One region of the Exiguobacterium oxidotolerans JCM 12280 genome, then DNA from elsewhere that is predicted to be linked to it. Evidence: riboswitches for the same ligand, from Rfam matches in the RefSeq annotation. Region 1 holds a riboswitch; each other region holds the start of a gene.
The links. A riboswitch is a leader RNA that binds a small molecule or an ion and turns the genes downstream of it on or off. The one in region 1 is predicted to bind thiamine pyrophosphate.

Region 1 (6,329 bases):
GTGGTTCGATATCACCTGTCTCACGTAAAACGTTTGAGAAGCCGTTCGCTGAAATCATGACGAATCCGATGAACGACATCATCCGCATACCGCGTGTGATGACATCGTCTGCTTCGCTGAAGCGGACGAGTCGTAACACGAGGAAGAGCAGGAGACCGGTCGTCGCAGCGATGATCATCGATTCAGTCGTCAACTGGACGACGAGCGTCGCGATGACGACAATTGAACTCAGTAATAATTTGGATTTCGTGACGACGGGAATCTCGTAATCGTCTGGTGCGATGTTCCGCATCTCATATTCACGCGGTTTTCGGTAATTGTATAGACCGAGTAACAATCCGAACAACATCCCGAGCGCCGGGATTGCCATCGCTTTGATGACCGATGCGCCAGCGGTGTCCATCCCGTTTTCTTGTAAGTTCGGTAACAGAATCTGATTGAGATAGATATCACCGAAACCGATTGGTAAAAACATATACGGTGTGACGAGACCAAACGTCATGATAATCGCCATCCGGCGCCGGTCAATCTTCAAATCATTGAACAGACCGAGTAACGGCGGGATGATGATCGGAATGAAGGCGATGTGAATCGGCAAGACGTTTTGTGAACTGATTGCGAGTAATAAAATCGCGAACATGATGAACCCTTTTAACTTCTTGACCGACGTCGCATCGGCACTGCCTTTTGAGCGAGCAATCAAGCTATGTGCGAGGGCGTCCGGCAGCCCGGTTTTTGACAGGGCGACGGCAAACGCACCGAGCAGGGCATAACTGAGGGCAATTTCTGCGCCGGCTCCAAGACCACCTGAGAAACTTTCAATCGTTTTCGTTAGACCAAGACCGCCGAGCAAACCACCGGCGAGAGCGCTGATGACCATCGCGAGGACGATGTGGACACGGAAGATGGCTAAGACAAATAAAAGGATAACGGCTAAAACAACAGCATTGAACATAACTTTAAAACCACACTTTCTTTTGGTATCACTGTACTATACTAAAGTATCATACAGACCGTTCTTTTTGCTGTCAAGAAAAAAACATGAAAAGGCACGACCGGTGTCGGTCGTGCCTCCTTTCTACTATATAAAGACAGGTTTAGCAATCGACGCGGTCGAGTTTCCCTGTCCCTGGGTCGATGACGAGTCCATGGACGTTTGTGCCGGGTGGTAATAACGGATGGTTTTTAATTAAACCAACGGAATGGCCAACGTTTTCTTCGACTGACGTGAATCCACGTAACCATTGCTGTAAGTCGACACCGGAGGCTTCGAGTGTCTTTAAGACTTGTTGATTGATGCCGCGTCCTTCCATCTCGGCAATCATCTTCGCCGGATCAATTGTACTCATGCCGCAGTCGTGGTGACCGATGACGATGACTTCTTCTGCACCGAGTGCATAAAGCGCAACGAGAATCGAGCGCATGACGGAACCGAATGGATGCGAGAGGACGGCCCCTGCATTTTTAATGATCTTCGCATCGCCGTTTTTGAGACCGAGCGCGTGCGGGAGGAGTTCCGTCAAGCGGGCATCCATACACGTTAAGATCACGACCTTTTTATCAGGGAATTTATCCGAGATGAATTGTTCGTATTGTTTTTCTTCGACGAATTGTTCGTTGAACGCAAGCATTTGATTGACGATTGTCATAAAACTTCCTCCTTCAAAACAAATAAATATGTATCTTTTAATAGATTACACGATGTTTTGTCCGTCAGACAAGCAAAGAAAATAGGTGCTGTGAGAAAAGTCACAGGCAAGGAATTCAAAAAGGATGCCTTGTCCGACAACACCTTTTGAGAATGAGAGCGTTTTCAATGATGTGAAATAGTTCACAGGATGGTCATGCACAAATCATCAAAAAGGCGGTATGATTGATTTGTGAAGGAAAGCACAAACTATTGAATATCAGCTTGGCATTCCTAACATCTAGTAGGGAAATGCAGACTCAGATTCGTTCCAAAATAGGGAGGAAACCTAACATGGCTGTCAAAGAAAAAATCAAACAAGACGTATCACCTGTCGAACAAACGATCAATAAAATCGTCGCAAAAGGTCAAACCGCATTACAAGAATTATTAACATTTGATCAAGAGAAAATCGATACGATCGTCCGTGACATGGCGCTTGCCGGTCTCGAACGTCACGTTGAACTGGCACGACTCGCCGTAGAAGAAACAGGACGTGGTGTCTTTGAAGATAAAATGATTAAAAATATGTTTGCGACGGAATATATCTATAACAGTCTCCGTGAAGAAAAAACGGTCGGTATCTTAGAAGAAGATGTTCAAAACGGTATCACGTACATCGCGGAACCGGTCGGTGTCGTCTGTGGCGTCACACCTGTGACGAATCCGACATCAACGACGATGTTCAAAGCGTTGATCGCGATTAAAACACGAAACCCGATCGTGTTCGCCTTCCACCCGTCAGCGCAAAACTGTTCACTCGAAGCTGCAAAAACATTACGCGATGCTGCCGTCAAAGCGGGTGCACCAAAAGATTGTATCCAGTGGGTCGAACAACCGTCACTCGAAGCAACAAAAGTCTTGATGAACCATACGGATATCGCGATGGTTCTTGCGACCGGCGGAGCCGGCATGGTCAAATCAGCCTATTCAACAGGTAAGCCGGCACTCGGTGTCGGACCAGGGAACGTTCCATGTTACATCGAAAAAACAGCGAAAATCAAACGTGCCGTCAGTGACCTTGTCCTTTCAAAAACGTTTGATAACGGAATGATTTGTGCATCGGAGCAAGCGGTCATCATCGATCAGGAAATCTACGCGGAAGTTCGTGCGGAGATGGAAGCACTCGGTTGCTATTTCTGTACAGCAGATGAGAAAAAACGTCTCGAAGCGCTCGTCATCAAAACCGATACATGTGCCGTCAATGCCGACATCGTCGGGAAACCGGCAACCTGGATCGCAGCAAAAGCCGGCATCGACGTCCCGAGCAACACTGTCATGCTTGTCGCAGAACTTGAAAAAGTCGGCTCAGAAGAACCACTCTCACACGAAAAACTAAGCCCTGTCCTTGGTGCGTATAGCGTCCAGTCAACAGAAGATGCGTTCCATGTTGCTGAACGGATGCTTGAAATCGGTGGACTCGGTCATACGGCAGTCATCCATACGACGAATGACGACTTGATGACGGCGTTCGGAATGCGGATGAAAGCCTGCCGGATTCTCGTCAACAGCCCATCAGCACACGGCGGGATTGGTGATCTGTATAACGAATTGACGCCATCACTGACACTCGGTTGCGGATCGTACGGGAAAAACTCCGTCTCTGAAAACGTAACGGCGAAACATTTACTCAATGTCAAAAAGGTGGCGAGACGACGCGTGAACATGCAGTGGTTCAAAGTACCGGAAAAGATTTTCTTTGAAAAAAATTCAGTCCAATACTTGAAATCGATTCAAGATGTCTCACGTGCGTTGATCGTCACCGATCAAGCGATGGTCGAGTTCGGCTACGCGGATAAAGTCATCCGCAACTTACCGGCAGGCGTCAGCTACCGGATCTTTGACCAAGTCGAACCGGATCCATCGGTAACGACCGTTCAAGTCGGAGCGCAAGCGATGCGCGATTTTAAACCAGACTTAATCATCGCCCTTGGTGGCGGATCAGCGATGGATGCAGCGAAAGGCATGTGGCTCTTCTACGAGCAACCGAACGAAACGTTCTCGAACTTACGTCAAAAATTCCTCGATATCCGGAAACGGGCCTATAAATTCCCGGCGCTCGGTAACAAAGCGAAGTTCGTCGCGATTCCGACGACATCCGGTACAGGCTCTGAAGTCACACCGTTCACCGTCATCACGGATAAAGAGAAAAACGTCAAGTATCCGATTGCTGACTATGCGTTAACACCAGACGTCGCAATCGTTGATCCGGAATTCGTCATGACGGTCCCGGCATCAATCACGGCGGATACCGGAATGGACGTCCTGACCCACGCGACAGAAGCTTTCGTCTCCGTCCTCGCGAACGACTACACGGATGGACTGGCGTTAAAAGCAATCAAGATGATTTTCGACTACTTACCACGCGCTTATGCGAATGGTGACGATGCCGAAGCGCGCGAAAAAGTTCACAATGCCTCAACGATGGCCGGCATGGCGTTCGCCAATGCTTTCCTCGGGATTAACCACTCGATCGCACACAAAATCGGTGGGGAGTTCCACACGCCACATGGTCGGACGAATGCAATTCTAATGCCACACGTCATCCGCTACAATGCAGCGAAACCGACGAAACTCGCTTCGTTCCCGAAATATGAATCATTCATCGCCGATGAACGGTACGCAGAAATCGCCCGTTATCTCGGACTACCGGCAGCGACGACGGAGCAAGGTGTCGAATCACTAATCCAAGCGATCACAGAACTCGGACAACAGTTGAACATCAAAATGTCATTCAAAGCCCAAGGCATCAAAAAAGCCGACTTTGAAGCAAAACTCGATAAGATGGCAGTCGATGCATTCGAGGATCAATGTACAACAGCGAATCCGAAAATGCCGCTCGTGACGGAACTTCGGAACATCATGGAGCTTGCCTACGAAGGCGTATAACAGAGAAAAAAATCATGGCAATCAAAAGAGCCTTGCTTCCGGTCGACGGAGGCAAGGCTTTCGTTCGTAATCAAAAGAGACACCGACAAAACTGTCCTGTCATTATTGACAGATATTTCTAAGACCGCTAAAGTGAAGGTAACTTGAATAGAATCACTAGGGGTGTTACTAAACTGAGATGAGTAGATACTCAAACCCTTTGAACCTGAACTAGTTCGTACTAGCGTAGGGAAGTGTAGACTCTAATAAACAAGCGAAGACCAGTCTGTCGGTTTTTTGTTATGTGATTATTTAGACGTGCGCAACTTTCCTTTTGGAGAGTTGCGCTTTTTTTTGTTTACGACTTCGCTATTTAAGTTGCAAAAGACGATGAAGGAGTGGAAGACAGTGAACAGAACAGTGTTAGTGACGGGAAGCAGTCGAGGACTTGGCGCGACGATTGCAAGAGTATTGGTGAACAAGGGGTTTAAAGTTGTGATTAATTATTATAAGAGCAAGGATGCGGCAGAGGAACTCGTAAATGAGCTTGGTGCAGAACATGCCATTGCCCTGTATGCGGATGTCACGAAGCGACAAGACGTCGAGACATTGATGCAGTCAGCGACAGCTCATTACGGACAAATCGATGTCGTGATCAATAATGCATTAGTCGATTTTAAGTTCGATCCACGCGCTCAAAAATCATTCATCGATTTGGAATGGGAAGATTATCAAAAACAGTTGGATGGCACGTTGAAAGCAGCGTTCCACGTCGTGCAAAGTGTTCTGCCGCAATTCATTGAACGAAATAGCGGCACCATCATCAGCATCGGCACGAATCTGTATCAAAACCCGGTAGTTCCCTATCACGAATATACGACGGCAAAAGCAGGATTGATCGGCTTTACGCGTAATCTTGCATCAGAGCTAGGACAGTACGGCATAAACGTGAATGTTGTCTCCGGCGGCTTGTTGAAAGTGACGGATGCCAGTGCTGTGACGACTGCTGAAGTATTCGAATTGATTGCTCAATCAACTCCGTTAAAAAGAGTGACGACGCCGGAAGAGGTGGCGCAAATGGTCGCCTTTTTAGCGTCAGAAGCCGCCTCTGGCATTACCGGTCAAAATCTAACCGTAGATGGCGGATTGACGATGAATTGATGTCAGCGTTCAGGAGAAAGGAGTCAGGGAACTAAAGATGACGAAAACGAAGCAGTTAAACGTCGGTGTTTTATTGTACGGTTGTGGGCATCATCAAGCGGCATGGTTAATGCCGGATTCTACGATTGAAGAGATCGGGGAGAGCGGTTATTATCAGCGATTGGCCCAACTAGCGGAAGCGGGTTGTTTGGATGCCGTATTTTTTGCTGACAATCAATCTTTTCCTGCTGCAAGCGCAACTGAACTACCGGCCTTTTGGCTCGATCCTTTAATCAATTTAACCGCTATTTCTCAAGTAACCCGGCATATCGGGTTAGTTTCAACGATATCGAGTACATTTTCGAATCCATATACAGCGGCGAGACAACTGCTAAGCCTTGATCACGTGACGAACGGACGTGTCGGCTGGAACCTGGTTACGTCGATGACGGACTGGGAAGCGTTAAACCATAGTATGGATGCGCTCCCTGCAAGGGACGAACGGTACCAAAAGGCGGATGAATTTGCGTCTGTAATGGAAAAATTATTTTTGTCCTGGGATCAAGCTGCTTTTCTTTCGAGTCGAACGGACAACCGGTTGATTGATTCTGATAAGATTCAACCGATCCATCAT
Region 2 (6,329 bases), 730 kb from region 1:
GTTCAACAAATCTTGATTGCGCAAGAAAAAGCAATCGCGGCAGAAAAAGCGGCACGTGAACGTGAAGCACGGATTGAAAAAGAGCGCAAGGCACAAGAAGCACGAGAAGCAAAAGCTCGTGCTGAAGCTCAAGCGGCACAAGCAGCAGCCGATCAGGCAGCGGCAGAAAAGGCAGCAGCTGAGCAAGCAGCAGCAGAAAAAGCGGCAGCCGAGCAAGCAGCAAAACAAGCAGCTCGTCAAAAAGCAACAACGAATTCAACAAAACAATCAACACCGGCACCAGCGCCGGTAGCACCAAAACCAGCGCCGGTAGCACCAAAACCAGCACCAGTAGCACCGAAGCCAACTCCGGCTCCAGCTGCATCTTCAGCATTGTTCATTCATCCGACAAGTGGTGCGACTACACAAGGATACGGCTCAGCAAGTGGTGAAAATGGATACGGATTCCATAATGGCATCGACTTTGGTGCACCGGTTGGAACACCAATCGTCGCAGCAGCAACAGGAACTGTCATTACGGCTTCTAGCAGTGGTCCTTACGGGAATCACATTATGATTGCTCACCAATTGAACGGAAAAACGTATACGACGGTTTACGCACACATGAGTTCATTGAATGCGCGTGCAGGACAACGTGTCAGCCAGGGACAACAAATCGGTGCACTTGGTAGCACGGGTAACTCGACTGGACCACACTTACACTTCGAAATTCATGTCGGCGGGTATATCTACAGTGGAACAGGCCCTGCAAATAGTGTTAATCCTATGTCAATGTTATAAAATCGTAAAAGAACTGCTACATTGTAGCGGTTCTTTTTTTGTACAGCTTAAATAATTAGTTGTTATATTACAAAATAACGTTTTCATTTGAAACGTAAATGAAATTTTTCTGAAACTATTACGATGCTATAATCAATTTCAGATAGTTTTACTACGAAACATGACTTCAAAAATCGAATTCATACATAAGCGAGGAACTCACATATGCTAAAAAAGTTATTTTCTACCGTACTATTAGGGACGTTATTATTGACGAACACCCCAATCACTCAAGCGGCTACAATTAAAGAAAAGAAAGCAGATAATGCAGCTGAGCAACGTAAGCTAGAAAAATCAATCAAAAAACAAGAATCTAAAATTTCAAAAGAGCAGCGTCAAATCAATGTGATTGATGCAGCAATCAATGAAAATATTTTCCGTGTCTCGGAAAAAAATAAACAGATTCGTCAGTTGAATGAACGAATCGAAGAGCTTGAGGCAGACATTATTCATTATGAAGAAATGTTGAAACGCCAGGAAGAGCTGTTAGGAGACCGTCTTCGTGTGCTTCAAGAAAATGATGGAAATTCTATTAAATGGGAAGAAGTCATTTTTGGTTCGAAAGACCTTGGTGATCTCTTTAGTCGTGTGATGGCAGGGAAAAAAATTGCTGAACAAGATGACAAGATGATTTCTGCTTATCTTGAAACGCAAAAAAAATTAGCGGATGCTAAAGCGACGCTCGTGGATAAAAAGGAAGAGCGAGTGAAAGAAAAAGAAGCCCTTTTAGTTCAAAAAAAGGAACTCAAACAGCAAATGAAAGCACGTAGTGCAACCTTAAAAAAATTACGTCAAGGTAAAACAAAATTTACGACAAAACTTCTGAATGCAAAAGAACTTCAAGCGACATTAGAAGCGCAAGAACGTGCGATTGCGGCAGCGAAGGCAGCAGCGAAGGCAGCAGCTAAAGCAGCAGCGGAAAAGGCAGCAGCTGAAAAAGCGGCAGCGGAAAAGGCGGCGAAAGCGGCAAAATCAAACAGCAAGAAGACGTCTGATGAGATTGTAAGTGCTACGCCAGTCGCTAGTGTTCCGAGCGGTTCGGCGCAGTTCGTTCGCCCGGCTTCAGGAAGTGTTTCACAAGGATTCGGACCAGCAAGTGGTGCGAATGGGTATACTTTCCATAACGGTGTCGACTTTAGAGGGTCAGTCGGATCATCAATCGTCGCAGCAGCTTCAGGAACGGTCATCACAGCAGGAAGTGGTGGGCCGTACGGAAATCATGTCATGATTTCACATTTCTTGAATGGAAAAGTGTACACAACAGTTTACGCGCACATGAATTCATTGTCAGTTCATGCGGGGCAAACAGTCTCACAAGGACAACAAATCGGTACGCTCGGAAATACGGGAAACTCGACAGGGGCACATCTTCATTTTGAGTTGCATATTGGTGGTTACCAATACAGTGCGACAGGACCAGCCAATACAGTTAATCCATTAGCGTACTTATAAAAACGAGCTTCGGCTCGTTTTTTTTATGACGCTATGCTACAGTGAAAGGGAAATTTAAATCATGAGCAACTAGGGGAGCTGGAGGAATCTGGCTGAGAGGAAAACCATTCTGTTTTCGACCCTATCACCTGATCTGGATAATACCAGCGTAGGAAAGTTGAGATCGAAGACATGAATAAGTGACCACACTCGTTGGTTTTTCATGGCGTCGTCTGCTTTTTTACAGCGGACGGCGCTTTTTTTCGTTCCGCTTTCTCCTTGTGCTCTCATAGAAAGTGAGGTCTATCGATGAAACATGTACTGACGATTGCTGGATCAGACTCTAGTGGTGGAGCTGGAATTCAAGCCGACTTAAAAACTTTTTCTGCTCTTGGGGTTTACGGGATGAGTGTAATTACTGCCATCACAGCGCAAAATACGTTAGGCGTACAAGCAGTTGAAGATGTATCACCAACGCTTGTCGAAGCCCAGTTGAACTCGATTTTTAGCGATATTCGTGTAGATGCCGTTAAAATTGGGATGGTCTCGAATGAAAAAACGATTCAAGTTATTGCGAAATGTTTGAAGCATTATAAGGGACCGGTCGTTTTAGACCCCGTGATGGTCGCAAAAGGGGGGCATGCCCTGTTAAAGGAACATGCTGAACAAGCATTAATGGAGCACTTGATGCCGCTTGCAACCGTGACGACCCCGAATATTCCGGAAATGGAACGCATGTTAGGGCAAGCGATTTCGACAGTTGATGAAATGAAGCTGGCGACGACGGAATTCGCACAAAAACGAGATATCGCTATCTTGTTAAAAGGCGGTCATCTCGAAAGTATTGATGCCTCGGATATTTTATACACGGAAGGGATGTATCATCTGTTTCAAGAGGCACGATTAAAACGCCAGCATACACATGGGACAGGATGTACATTATCTTCCGCGATTGCGGCACGTCTTGCGCTGGGAGATTCCCTGAAGGATAGCGTGATTTATGCTAAACGGTACGTAACTGAAGCAATCCGGCATGGATTTGCCTTAGGGAACGGAATCGGACCGACACATCACTTTTATGACATTTGGAGGGAAACGGATGCTTACAACCATTCACGATAAAAAACCATTAATTCATCATTTAACGAATGCGGTCACGATTAATGAGTGTGCCAATATGACCCTTGCGCTCGGGGGTTCACCTGTCATGGCTGAAGATATCCTAGAAGTCGAAGAAATGGTTGGACATGCAGATGCTGTCGTTATCAATATCGGGACACTGAACGCAGCTTCACGAGCGTCGCAATTGTTGGCAGGTCAAACGGCTAACCGATTGAAGAAACCGATTATTTTAGATCCAGTCGGAATGGGGGCGACTACACTTCGGACACAATTCACAAAAGAGTTACTCGAAGCAATTCATTTTACGGTCATTAAGGGGAACGTCTCTGAAATCAAGACGCTCATCGGTCAAGTCGGACGTTCTAAAGGAGTCGATGTCGCTTCAGGAGAGACATTAGATTTTCAAGTCGTCCATGAGTTTGCTGGACGGCTCGGGACGACTCTCGTCGTAACGGGACCAGTTGATTTCATTACAGACGGCAAGCGACAAGTAAAACTAACCGTAGGAACGCCACGACTCGGATACATTACAGGGACCGGTTGCATGACGGCATCGCTCATCGGAACCTTACTTGGAGCAGGGTATGATGCATTCGAAGCAGCGACCTATGGGACGTATTTAATGGGAAAAGCGGGTGAAGTCGCAGATGAAGCAGCGGGACTCGGTGATTTCCGGATGGGGTTGTTCAACGCAATCAGCTTAACTACAGAAGAAAGTTTGAAAGGGGTATTGACCAGTGGAGAATGATTACACGGTTTATGCGGTAACAGATCGGCGCTTTCACCCGGACGTTGCCTTGATTGATGCGGTCGAAGCAGCAATAAAAGGTGGCGCGACGATGGTCCAGCTTCGTGAAAAACAGGCGCAAGGGAAAGAATTTCTCGAACAAGCGAGCGACTTGAAGAAAATGATGTCTCGTTACGGCGTCCCACTCATCATCAATGACCGGATTGATATCGCACAAATCGTCGGTGCAGGTCTGCATATCGGGCAAGAGGACATCCCTTTGCGGGAGGCACGTAAGCTGTTACCGGAAGCCACGATTGGGGTTTCTGTCTCGACCGTTGAACAGGCGATCGAAGCAGAGCAAGACGGGGCAACTTATCTTGGCGTAGGGTCACTCTATCCAACGGCGACAAAAAACGATGCGAGTCAGATGACAAACGAAACACTCCGGGCGATTCGCCGGGCTGTTTCCCTTCCGCTCGTCGGAATTGGTGGAATCACACATCATGTGGTGCCCGACTTATTCGAGATGCTTGAAGGATATGCTGTCGTCTCTGCCTTATTCGCAGCACCAGATATTGAACGTGCGGCACGAGAGTTCAAGGAGGCGGTTCAGACTGCGCGTCAAATAGTATCAGACCGGGTATAATCACTGAAGAGGTGATGCACGTGAAATGGCAGGTCATTCGCTTTCGGGGAGGCTGGATTCGGTATCGCATCGAACCACAAATCATTCGAATCGACAATCGCGGAAAGTATCATTTAGGTTGGAAATTGTTTCCCTATCCGAATCGTTATGCATTTGAATTGGCGGTTTTGTTAAAAAACAAACACCGACAACGATATAAACGGCCGCTGTTGATTAAAACGGCATCCATCGCTACGGAAATCTGGGGCCATACACATCTCGATTTATTTTATCGGGTGATGTTACAAGTACCGTTACCACGCTTCCTATCGAATCGATATAAGGAGCGATTGCGAAATACAAGTATTATCGATATCGGTGTACGGGCTGTCGATACTAATCGAATCGTTTGGGATATCGGGAATCGATTAGGGGGATGGGCAGTTTTTCGTACAATCCAAAAAAAGCATCGGAAATGAATCTTCACCTCGCGAATCATCGTAGTCATCTTACTTGCATTTGTTGTTTTAGGATGGTGCAATAGTTTGGAGGAGAGGTGAAGACAGTGGAGGCACCACGCTGTGAGACGATTGCGATCGATAAAAAACGTGCGACTGAAATTGGTCATGCCGTTGAGAAAATCCCGACGCTTGAGATTGGGAAATTGTTTAAAGTGTTATCAGACGCAACGCGTCTACGAATCGCTTATGCATTGACGGTCGAGCAAGAACTGTGTGTTTGTGACGTATCGGCATCAGTTGATTGTTCGATTGCGACGGCTTCGCATCACTTAAGAACGTTATTGAAACAAGGTCTCGTCAAATATCGTAAAGAAGGAAAAGTTGTCTATTATTCACTTGATGACCATCATGTCTCGTCGTTAGTTCATTTGGCAATGGAGCATGTGAATGAAGGAAAGGCTTCTTCTTGAGAAAAATATAAAAAAACGCACCGCAGTCCGATAAAGAACTGCGGTGCGTTTTTTAGCTTTTTCACGAAGCTAATCGTATGAAACAACAGATCATTTGATTCGATGGAAGAGCGTGATGGTCACACTGATGAGTAGAAAGGCTAAAATGGATAGACTAAAGCACATCCGTTTATAGGATGCTGTCACGAGCGCCGTATTTTCGAGTTCTTGATCTAATTCGGTATACAATTGATCTTTAACTTGAGCAAGATCTTCAAGAATGGTCTGCGTGGTCTGTGTCGATTGTTTCGCTAAAACGGTAGCTGCTTGTGAACCATTTGTTTCATAAAGCCTAAAAACGGTATCGATTTCTTTTTCCCAAGCATTGTTACGGGCTAACAAATCTTTAATCGGTACGGGTGTTTCGTTCGAAGCATTGAGCACACGGCGTAAATCATGAATTTTGGTCGTGCAGAAGTAGTATTGTTCAATGTAGCGGTCGTCTTCATAAAGCAATAGGCCGCGAACGGCATTTGCCCGATCTCGATTGTATTCGACGAGTTGGTCGACTTGTTTAATCATCGGGATATCATGGGCGTGCATTTCTTCTGTCATTTTTGAAATGGTACGATAACCTGTCAAGGCATAGATGAGAGGAATCGAAGCGAACAAACTGACTAAAAGAATGAGAG
Region 3 (6,329 bases), 2.5 Mb from region 1:
TCGCTTAGAACCCATATCCCGATCGCTTCAGCGGGATATGATGGAGTCGCGTCTATCACGTTTTTATTTTTCGTGCGTGCGCAGGACGAGAACTTCCCCTTCGACGACCGTCACTTGCGCAACACCAACCCACTCATTGCTGACCGTCAGCGAACCACCGACCGGAACAGGATGCTCCGTCAAGGGGTATTTGACGCCGCGCAGGGTCAAGTTCGACGGGACAAGGGGAATGAAGGAAAGGTAATGATACCCTTCAGACGCGAGTTCGTACTGACCGGTTTTCCAGTACCGGACATCCTCACGTTTCGTCACGAGTCGTGCCATCGGAAATTGTTTTAACAAATAGACGTTCTGTAGCGTCATGTCGAGCCGACCACCCGTCGCACCAAAGATGAGTAGTTCAGAACCTGCAGCCTGTTCGGTAGCGTAACGTAACGCTAGTTCTAAGTCCGTTTCATCTTTTTCTGCCGGATGAAGCAATCCACCATCCGGAACGTATCCGAGCGAATCAAAGTCACCGATTGCCACATCAAAATCAAGTCCTTGCTCCACTAATGTCGCAATCCCGCCGTCAACACCGATAATCATCGTCTTGTCTTTCACGAATGGTGCGAGCGTCGGGACGTCTTCTACCGGTCCTGCCGCAACGATTAAAACTCTCATCTTTAAATACCGCGAGCGGAGTAACGTAAAAGACGTGGTGCTGTCGTAAGCAAAATACCTGCAACGACCCCACATAAAACGTACGACGGAGCCATATACGTCGCGTTATAAATGAACGAGTATGGAACGACCGGTCCTTTGGCATACTCTGCAAAAAAGACGATCCCACTGATGACATGACAGATATAACGTAGACCTGCACCTAGCAAGGTCGCAAACAAGACAATCGTCATGAGACGCTTTTTTTGACCTTCTGTTGCTGCTTTTTTGACTTGGCCTGCAAACACTCCACTCAAACCGACGACACCATATGCAAGCGTATAGTCAAGCAGCGGTTGGACGACCGTCAAGACTTGCGGAGCGAACATCAATTGAATCGTTCCGACGAGCGCACCCGTGATGACACCACCAACGACGCCGTGACGAAAGGCCATGACGAAAATCGGTAACATCGCTAAGCTGATGGATCCGCCTTGTGGCATCTTAAACGGAATCAATAAATCAAATACAACACCGAGACTCGCGAAAATCGCAATCTCCATTAACATTTGTAATCGTTTCATACTGTGTTCCTCCTAAAAATAAAATAATGATGACAACAAAAAGGCAGTACGACGGACGCCGTACTGCCTGCGTGCGCCACATCCCTACGTCCGTCTGAACGGAACAGGTTCGAAGGGTTAAAGTCTACTCACTTCTCTCAGCCGCTTGACGCGACACCCCTTGCGGTCAAAATTTAATTGTCTTGGCTCTATTATACGTGAGCCGCGTTTCGAATACTAGTGATGGCTTCTGCATAGTCTGGTGCATTGTAGATTGCAGAACCTGCGACAAGGACGTTTGCCCCATTGTCGATACACAGTTTTGCCGTTTCCGCGTTGACACCACCATCGATTTCAATTTCGAACGTCAAACCGCGCTCTGCTTTGATCATCGCTAATTGCTTCAGCTTCGTCATGACGCTCGGCAAGAAAGCTTGTCCGCCAAATCCTGGATTGACCGTCATCAACAAGACCATGTCGACTTCTTCTAGGACATGTTCAATCGTCGACAGTGACGTGTGTGGATTCAGGACGACGCCGGCCTTTGCTCCAGCCCCTTTAATTTGTTGCAAGACACGATGGACATGATTCGTCGCTTCGACATGGAAGGTGACGATATCCGCTCCTGCCGCTACAAACGCTTCGACGAAGTTTTCTGGTCGATCGATCATTAAATGAACGTCAAGGACCATGTCCGTCTTTTGACGAAGACTACTGAGGACGGGTAGACCAAATGAAATGTTCGGGACGAACTGGCCATCCATGACGTCGAAATGGATGTAATCTGCTCCTGCCGCCTCGACAGCTTTAACGTCTCGTTCTAGGTTGGCGAAATCTGCTGATAAAATAGATGGTGCGATTTTAATCATTTCAATACCTCCGCGCTCGATTCTTGATTTCCTCTACAAACATACCATAATTCGTATAGCGTGAGGACATGATTTCTTCTGCCTCCACTGATTTTTTGACAGCACAGCCTGGTTCGTTTAAATGCAGGCAACCACGGTATTTGCACGTATCTTGCCGTGCGACGAATTCCGGAAAACACCAACGTAATTCTTCGATTTCCATCTCGTGTGGAAAATCTAGGTTCGAAAACCCTGGCGTATCAGCAATCAAGCCCTCTGCAAGCGGAATTAACGTCACATGACGCGTCGTATGTCGTCCGCGTCCGAGCGATTTCGAGATGTGGCTCGTCTCGAGATCGAGCGTCGGGTCGAGCGCATTCAACAATGAACTTTTTCCGACTCCCGACTGTCCCGCGAGTACACTTGTTTTTTCCTTGAGTAGCGGGCGAACTTCCTCTACCCCTTCTAGCGTCTCACTCGACGTCTCAATCACCTGATAACCGATTTGTCGGTAACCGGCAATCGCCGTCCGGACTTCTGCTTCTGCTGTTCCTTGCAACAAATCCATCTTCGTCAAGATAATAATGGGTTGAATCTCTTTTGCTTCGATTAAGACTAAAAATCGATCGAGCAAATGGGCTGAAAAGTCCGGTTCTGCTGCTGAGACGACAAGCAACGCTTGATCGATGTTTGCGACCGGTGGACGAACTAGGAAATTTTGCCGTTCCTTCACTTCTAAAATGTATCCAGTTTCGCTTTCGATATGCAATACGACCTCATCTCCGACAACAGGACTGATACCACGTTTTCGGAAGTTTCCCCGAGCGCGCGACCGCACCTCGCCCTGCGTCGTCATGACATCATAAAACCCACCTTGTAGACGAATGATCGTCCCGTCCCGATTTTCTTCGATACGATTTTCTGCCATCCCATGCCCTCCTTCAATTTGCGGTTCGTAGCACACTCATTGTTCTGCTTTCGCTTGTTTATAGGTAATCGTTTTCGAGCGATACACTACATCATCTTTATAAATCGTAATTTTCCCTTCTTCGCCCGGATCAATCGTCACCGGAACATCAAATGTTTCATCACTGTCAATCGACTCTTCAATCACCGTACGTTTCCCTTTAGCATCATCCGTCTCGATTCGAATGACTTGCCGCGGCGGATCTTCATCCCCTTCACCTACAGCATCGTAGGCTACTTTTTCCGGGAAGGTCGCCGTCACGGTTTGTTCTTCCTCCCCTTTTGAAATAAAGACCGTCACGGAATCGTTCGGCTCGACTTTGACACCCGCTTGCGGAAATTGGCGAATGACTTGGTCGAGTTCGACTTCACTCGAAAATTCTTGTTCGAATGTACCATCGAGACCTGTCGCGTCCAAGTACGCTTTTGCTTCAGCACTCGACATGTTCGTCAAATCCTTCAATTCAAATGCTGACGAACCTTCGGATACCGTGATTGTAATCGTCTGTTCCTTTGCAATCACTTCAGTTCCGGCTGAAATCGATTGCCGGATGACATTGCCTTGTTTGATGTCTTCCGACTCTTCTTTTTCGACATCTACTTTTGAGAAGCCAGCATCTTTTAAGATCGAGGTCGCTTTTTTCTCCGTTTCGTCCGTTACATCCGGCACTTCGACCGGGTCACTGCCCGTCGAGACAACAAGATTGACCGTTGAACCTTTTTTGACAGTCACTTTTGCCCGCGGTGCTTGACTGATGACAAGTCCTTCATCAATCGTATCACTTGATCGCTCAGTCGATTCGACGATAAAACCGAGTTTCTCAAGTTGTTTTTCGGCCTCGTCCGCATCTTCTTTTGCGACATCCGGCACAACGACCGTCGGATCCGGCCACATCGCGAACGTTGTCGCGGCACCTCCGAGTAAGAGGAGGAATACGAGCACAATCCACCATCGCTTTTTTTTCTTTTGCTTCGGTACAACTGTCGCGACCGTAGCTTCTTCTTCCTTGACCGGAGTCCCGGACGGAGCTGAGACTGGACTTAACACCATCGTTTGCTCCATCGGATCTTCCCCGCGAACCCCTTCATCTGCTCGTTCAGCAGATAAGGCCGTCACCATATCTTCCCGAAATTCAGCAACGGAGTGTTGCCGATCATGCGGAGCCTTCGCTAGTGCCTGCATGATACAATTTTCTAGTGCTTGTGGCACAGCCGGATTCAAGACGGATGGTCGCCGCGCTGTATCTTGCAAGTGTTTTAATGCAACAGCAACGGGTGAATCCCCTTCGAACGGGACGTGTCCTGTCACGAGTTCATAAAGGACAGCACCGAGCGAATAAATATCCGATTTTTCATCGGCAAATTTTCCTTTTGCCTGTTCAGGTGAGAAATAATGCACGGAACCAAGAACGGACATCGTATGTGTCAATGTCGCGTTCGACATCGCGACGGCAATACCGAAGTCCGTCACCTTGACCGTACCATCCTTTCGGACGAGCATATTTTGTGGTTTTATATCCCTGTGGATGATGCGATGGGCATGGGCATGATCAATCGCGCCACAAATCTGACTGATGATTTCAACCGCTTTATTGATTGCGAGCGGTCGTCCTTCACAGTAGGTTTTCAACGTCATCCCGTCGATGAACTCCATCACGATATAGTAAATTGAATCCTCTTCACCGACATCATAGACGGCAACGATATTCGGATGGTTCAAACTCGTCGCAGCATGAGCTTCGCGCTCAAAGCGTCGGATGAATTGTTCATCATGCGAAAATTCAGTTCGTAAAATTTTGATTGCGACATGCCGTTTTAAGATTTCATCATAAGCTTGATAGACATTCGCCATCCCGCCATTTCCAACTAGCCGTTCTATGCGGTAGCGGTCATTTAATCGATCTCCGTATCGCATATTCAGCCCCTCTTTCTTTCTTTGAAACGGATGGCAGCAACGGTGATGTTGTCTGCTCCACCCCGCTCATTCGCCTCAAAAACTAATCGTTCAACGATTTGCTCGAGTGGCGCATCTTCTTGTAGCAGCTGTTGTATTACTTCATAAGGGACTTCATCCGTTAATCCGTCACTACAGACGAGGACCGTTTCATAATCTGGTGCATCCCGGACTTGGACGTCGACGTCGACGAGTTCGTTCGAGCCAATCGAGCGCGTGATGACGTTTCGTCGTGGATGATTTTCGACTTCTTCTTCCGACAGTTCACCTAATTGCTTTAGCATATTGACATAAGAATGGTCATCTGTCAGTTGCTTCAATTGACCTTCTTCAATCGCATAGACTCGACTATCCCCGACGTGACCGATAACGAGGAGTTCGTCCGACCAACAGACGCACGCCATCGTCGTTCCGACGACGGCCAAGTTTTCTGTCTTGGAATACTGTAAGATTTGAGAATTGGCAATTTCCACTTGCTGTTCAATCCAAGAAGATAATTCAGCTGGTCGGCTTGGCATGTCTGCATAGGCATCAGCAAATACTTGATGCACAATCGCGCTTGCCTTCTCACCTGCCGCGTGACCACCCATTCCGTCGGCGACGACGGCAAGCCCTTGTTTTTCATCACCAACGAGTAACACCGTATCCTCGTTTTGCAATCGAACTTTTCCAGTCGTCGTCAGATAAGCTAACTCCATGACCGTCCTCCTCTTCTATCTCACCTACTGTTGATGCATTTAAGAAAATTCAGCGTGCGTGTCATCCTTGCTTTTTAAAGGCTGCGATGTAAAATCCGTCGGTCCCAAGCGTCGTCGGAAGCAACTTGAGCTCTGCCCGTTCTGAAATCAACGGCTGGACGCTTTCTGGCATTCGCCCTTTGAACGACTCATCAAAAACAAACCCTTGGCTTAAAATGAATTCTGTTTGTTGTTCATTTTCGACTGGATCAATCGTACACGTCGAATAGACGAATGTCCCTCCGCGCTTGACGAGTGGAAGAACTGCCTCGATGATTTGTCGCTGAATGATTGGTAACTGTGTTAAATTTTCTGGTTGCTTCGTCCATTTAATGTCGGGTTTCCGGCGGATGACACCGAGTCCAGAGCACGGTGCATCAACGAGAATCCGGTCAAACGATGCTGCATCGAACCGGTCACCGACTTTGCGGGCGTCGAGGGCTTCCGCTTCTACCGTAGTGAGTTCAAGACGTTCTGCCTGTTTTTTTAGTAATTTAATTTTATGTGTGTGTAAATCAAGTGCCGTCAACGTACCTGTCGTCAAGCCTTCCGCAATATGCATCGCTTTCCCACCAGGTGCTGCACAACTGTCGAGTACATGGTCAGACGGTTCTGCTCC

Region 2: another riboswitch for thiamine pyrophosphate. It lies ahead of thiD (bifunctional hydroxymethylpyrimidine kinase/phosphomethylpyrimidine kinase); the one in region 1 lies ahead of P403_RS0114735 (3-oxoacyl-ACP reductase).
Region 3: another riboswitch for thiamine pyrophosphate. It lies ahead of thiT (energy-coupled thiamine transporter ThiT); the one in region 1 lies ahead of P403_RS0114735 (3-oxoacyl-ACP reductase).

The regions. Positions count from the first base shown of each region.
Region 1 covers NZ_JNIS01000001.1:2,884,572-2,890,900, forward strand. The annotation lists gene P403_RS0114720 (Na+/H+ antiporter family protein) at 1-955, opposite strand, end outside; gene P403_RS0114725 (beta-class carbonic anhydrase) at 1,098-1,649, opposite strand; gene adhE (bifunctional acetaldehyde-CoA/alcohol dehydrogenase) at 1,982-4,576, shown strand; TPP riboswitch at 4,725-4,825, shown strand; gene P403_RS0114735 (3-oxoacyl-ACP reductase) at 4,946-5,716, shown strand; gene P403_RS0114740 (LLM class flavin-dependent oxidoreductase) at 5,754-6,329, shown strand, end outside.
Region 2 covers NZ_JNIS01000001.1:2,153,184-2,159,512, forward strand. The annotation lists gene P403_RS0110885 (murein hydrolase activator EnvC family protein) at 1-780, shown strand, start outside; gene P403_RS0110890 (murein hydrolase activator EnvC family protein) at 985-2,271, shown strand; TPP riboswitch at 2,333-2,443, shown strand; gene thiD (bifunctional hydroxymethylpyrimidine kinase/phosphomethylpyrimidine kinase) at 2,560-3,372, shown strand; gene thiM (hydroxyethylthiazole kinase) at 3,350-4,120, shown strand; gene thiE (thiamine phosphate synthase) at 4,110-4,748, shown strand; gene P403_RS0110910 (hypothetical protein) at 4,769-5,206, shown strand; gene P403_RS0110915 (ArsR/SmtB family transcription factor) at 5,293-5,658, shown strand; gene P403_RS0110920 (CHASE3 domain-containing protein) at 5,749-6,329, opposite strand, start outside.
Region 3 covers NZ_JNIS01000001.1:433,863-440,191, forward strand. The annotation lists gene P403_RS0102330 (thiamine diphosphokinase) at 64-663, opposite strand; gene thiT (energy-coupled thiamine transporter ThiT) at 666-1,226, opposite strand; TPP riboswitch at 1,291-1,397, opposite strand; gene rpe (ribulose-phosphate 3-epimerase) at 1,418-2,074, opposite strand; gene rsgA (ribosome small subunit-dependent GTPase A) at 2,076-2,981, opposite strand; gene pknB (Stk1 family PASTA domain-containing Ser/Thr kinase) at 3,018-4,934, opposite strand; gene P403_RS0102355 (Stp1/IreP family PP2C-type Ser/Thr phosphatase) at 4,937-5,671, opposite strand; gene rsmB (16S rRNA (cytosine(967)-C(5))-methyltransferase RsmB) at 5,733-6,329, opposite strand, start outside.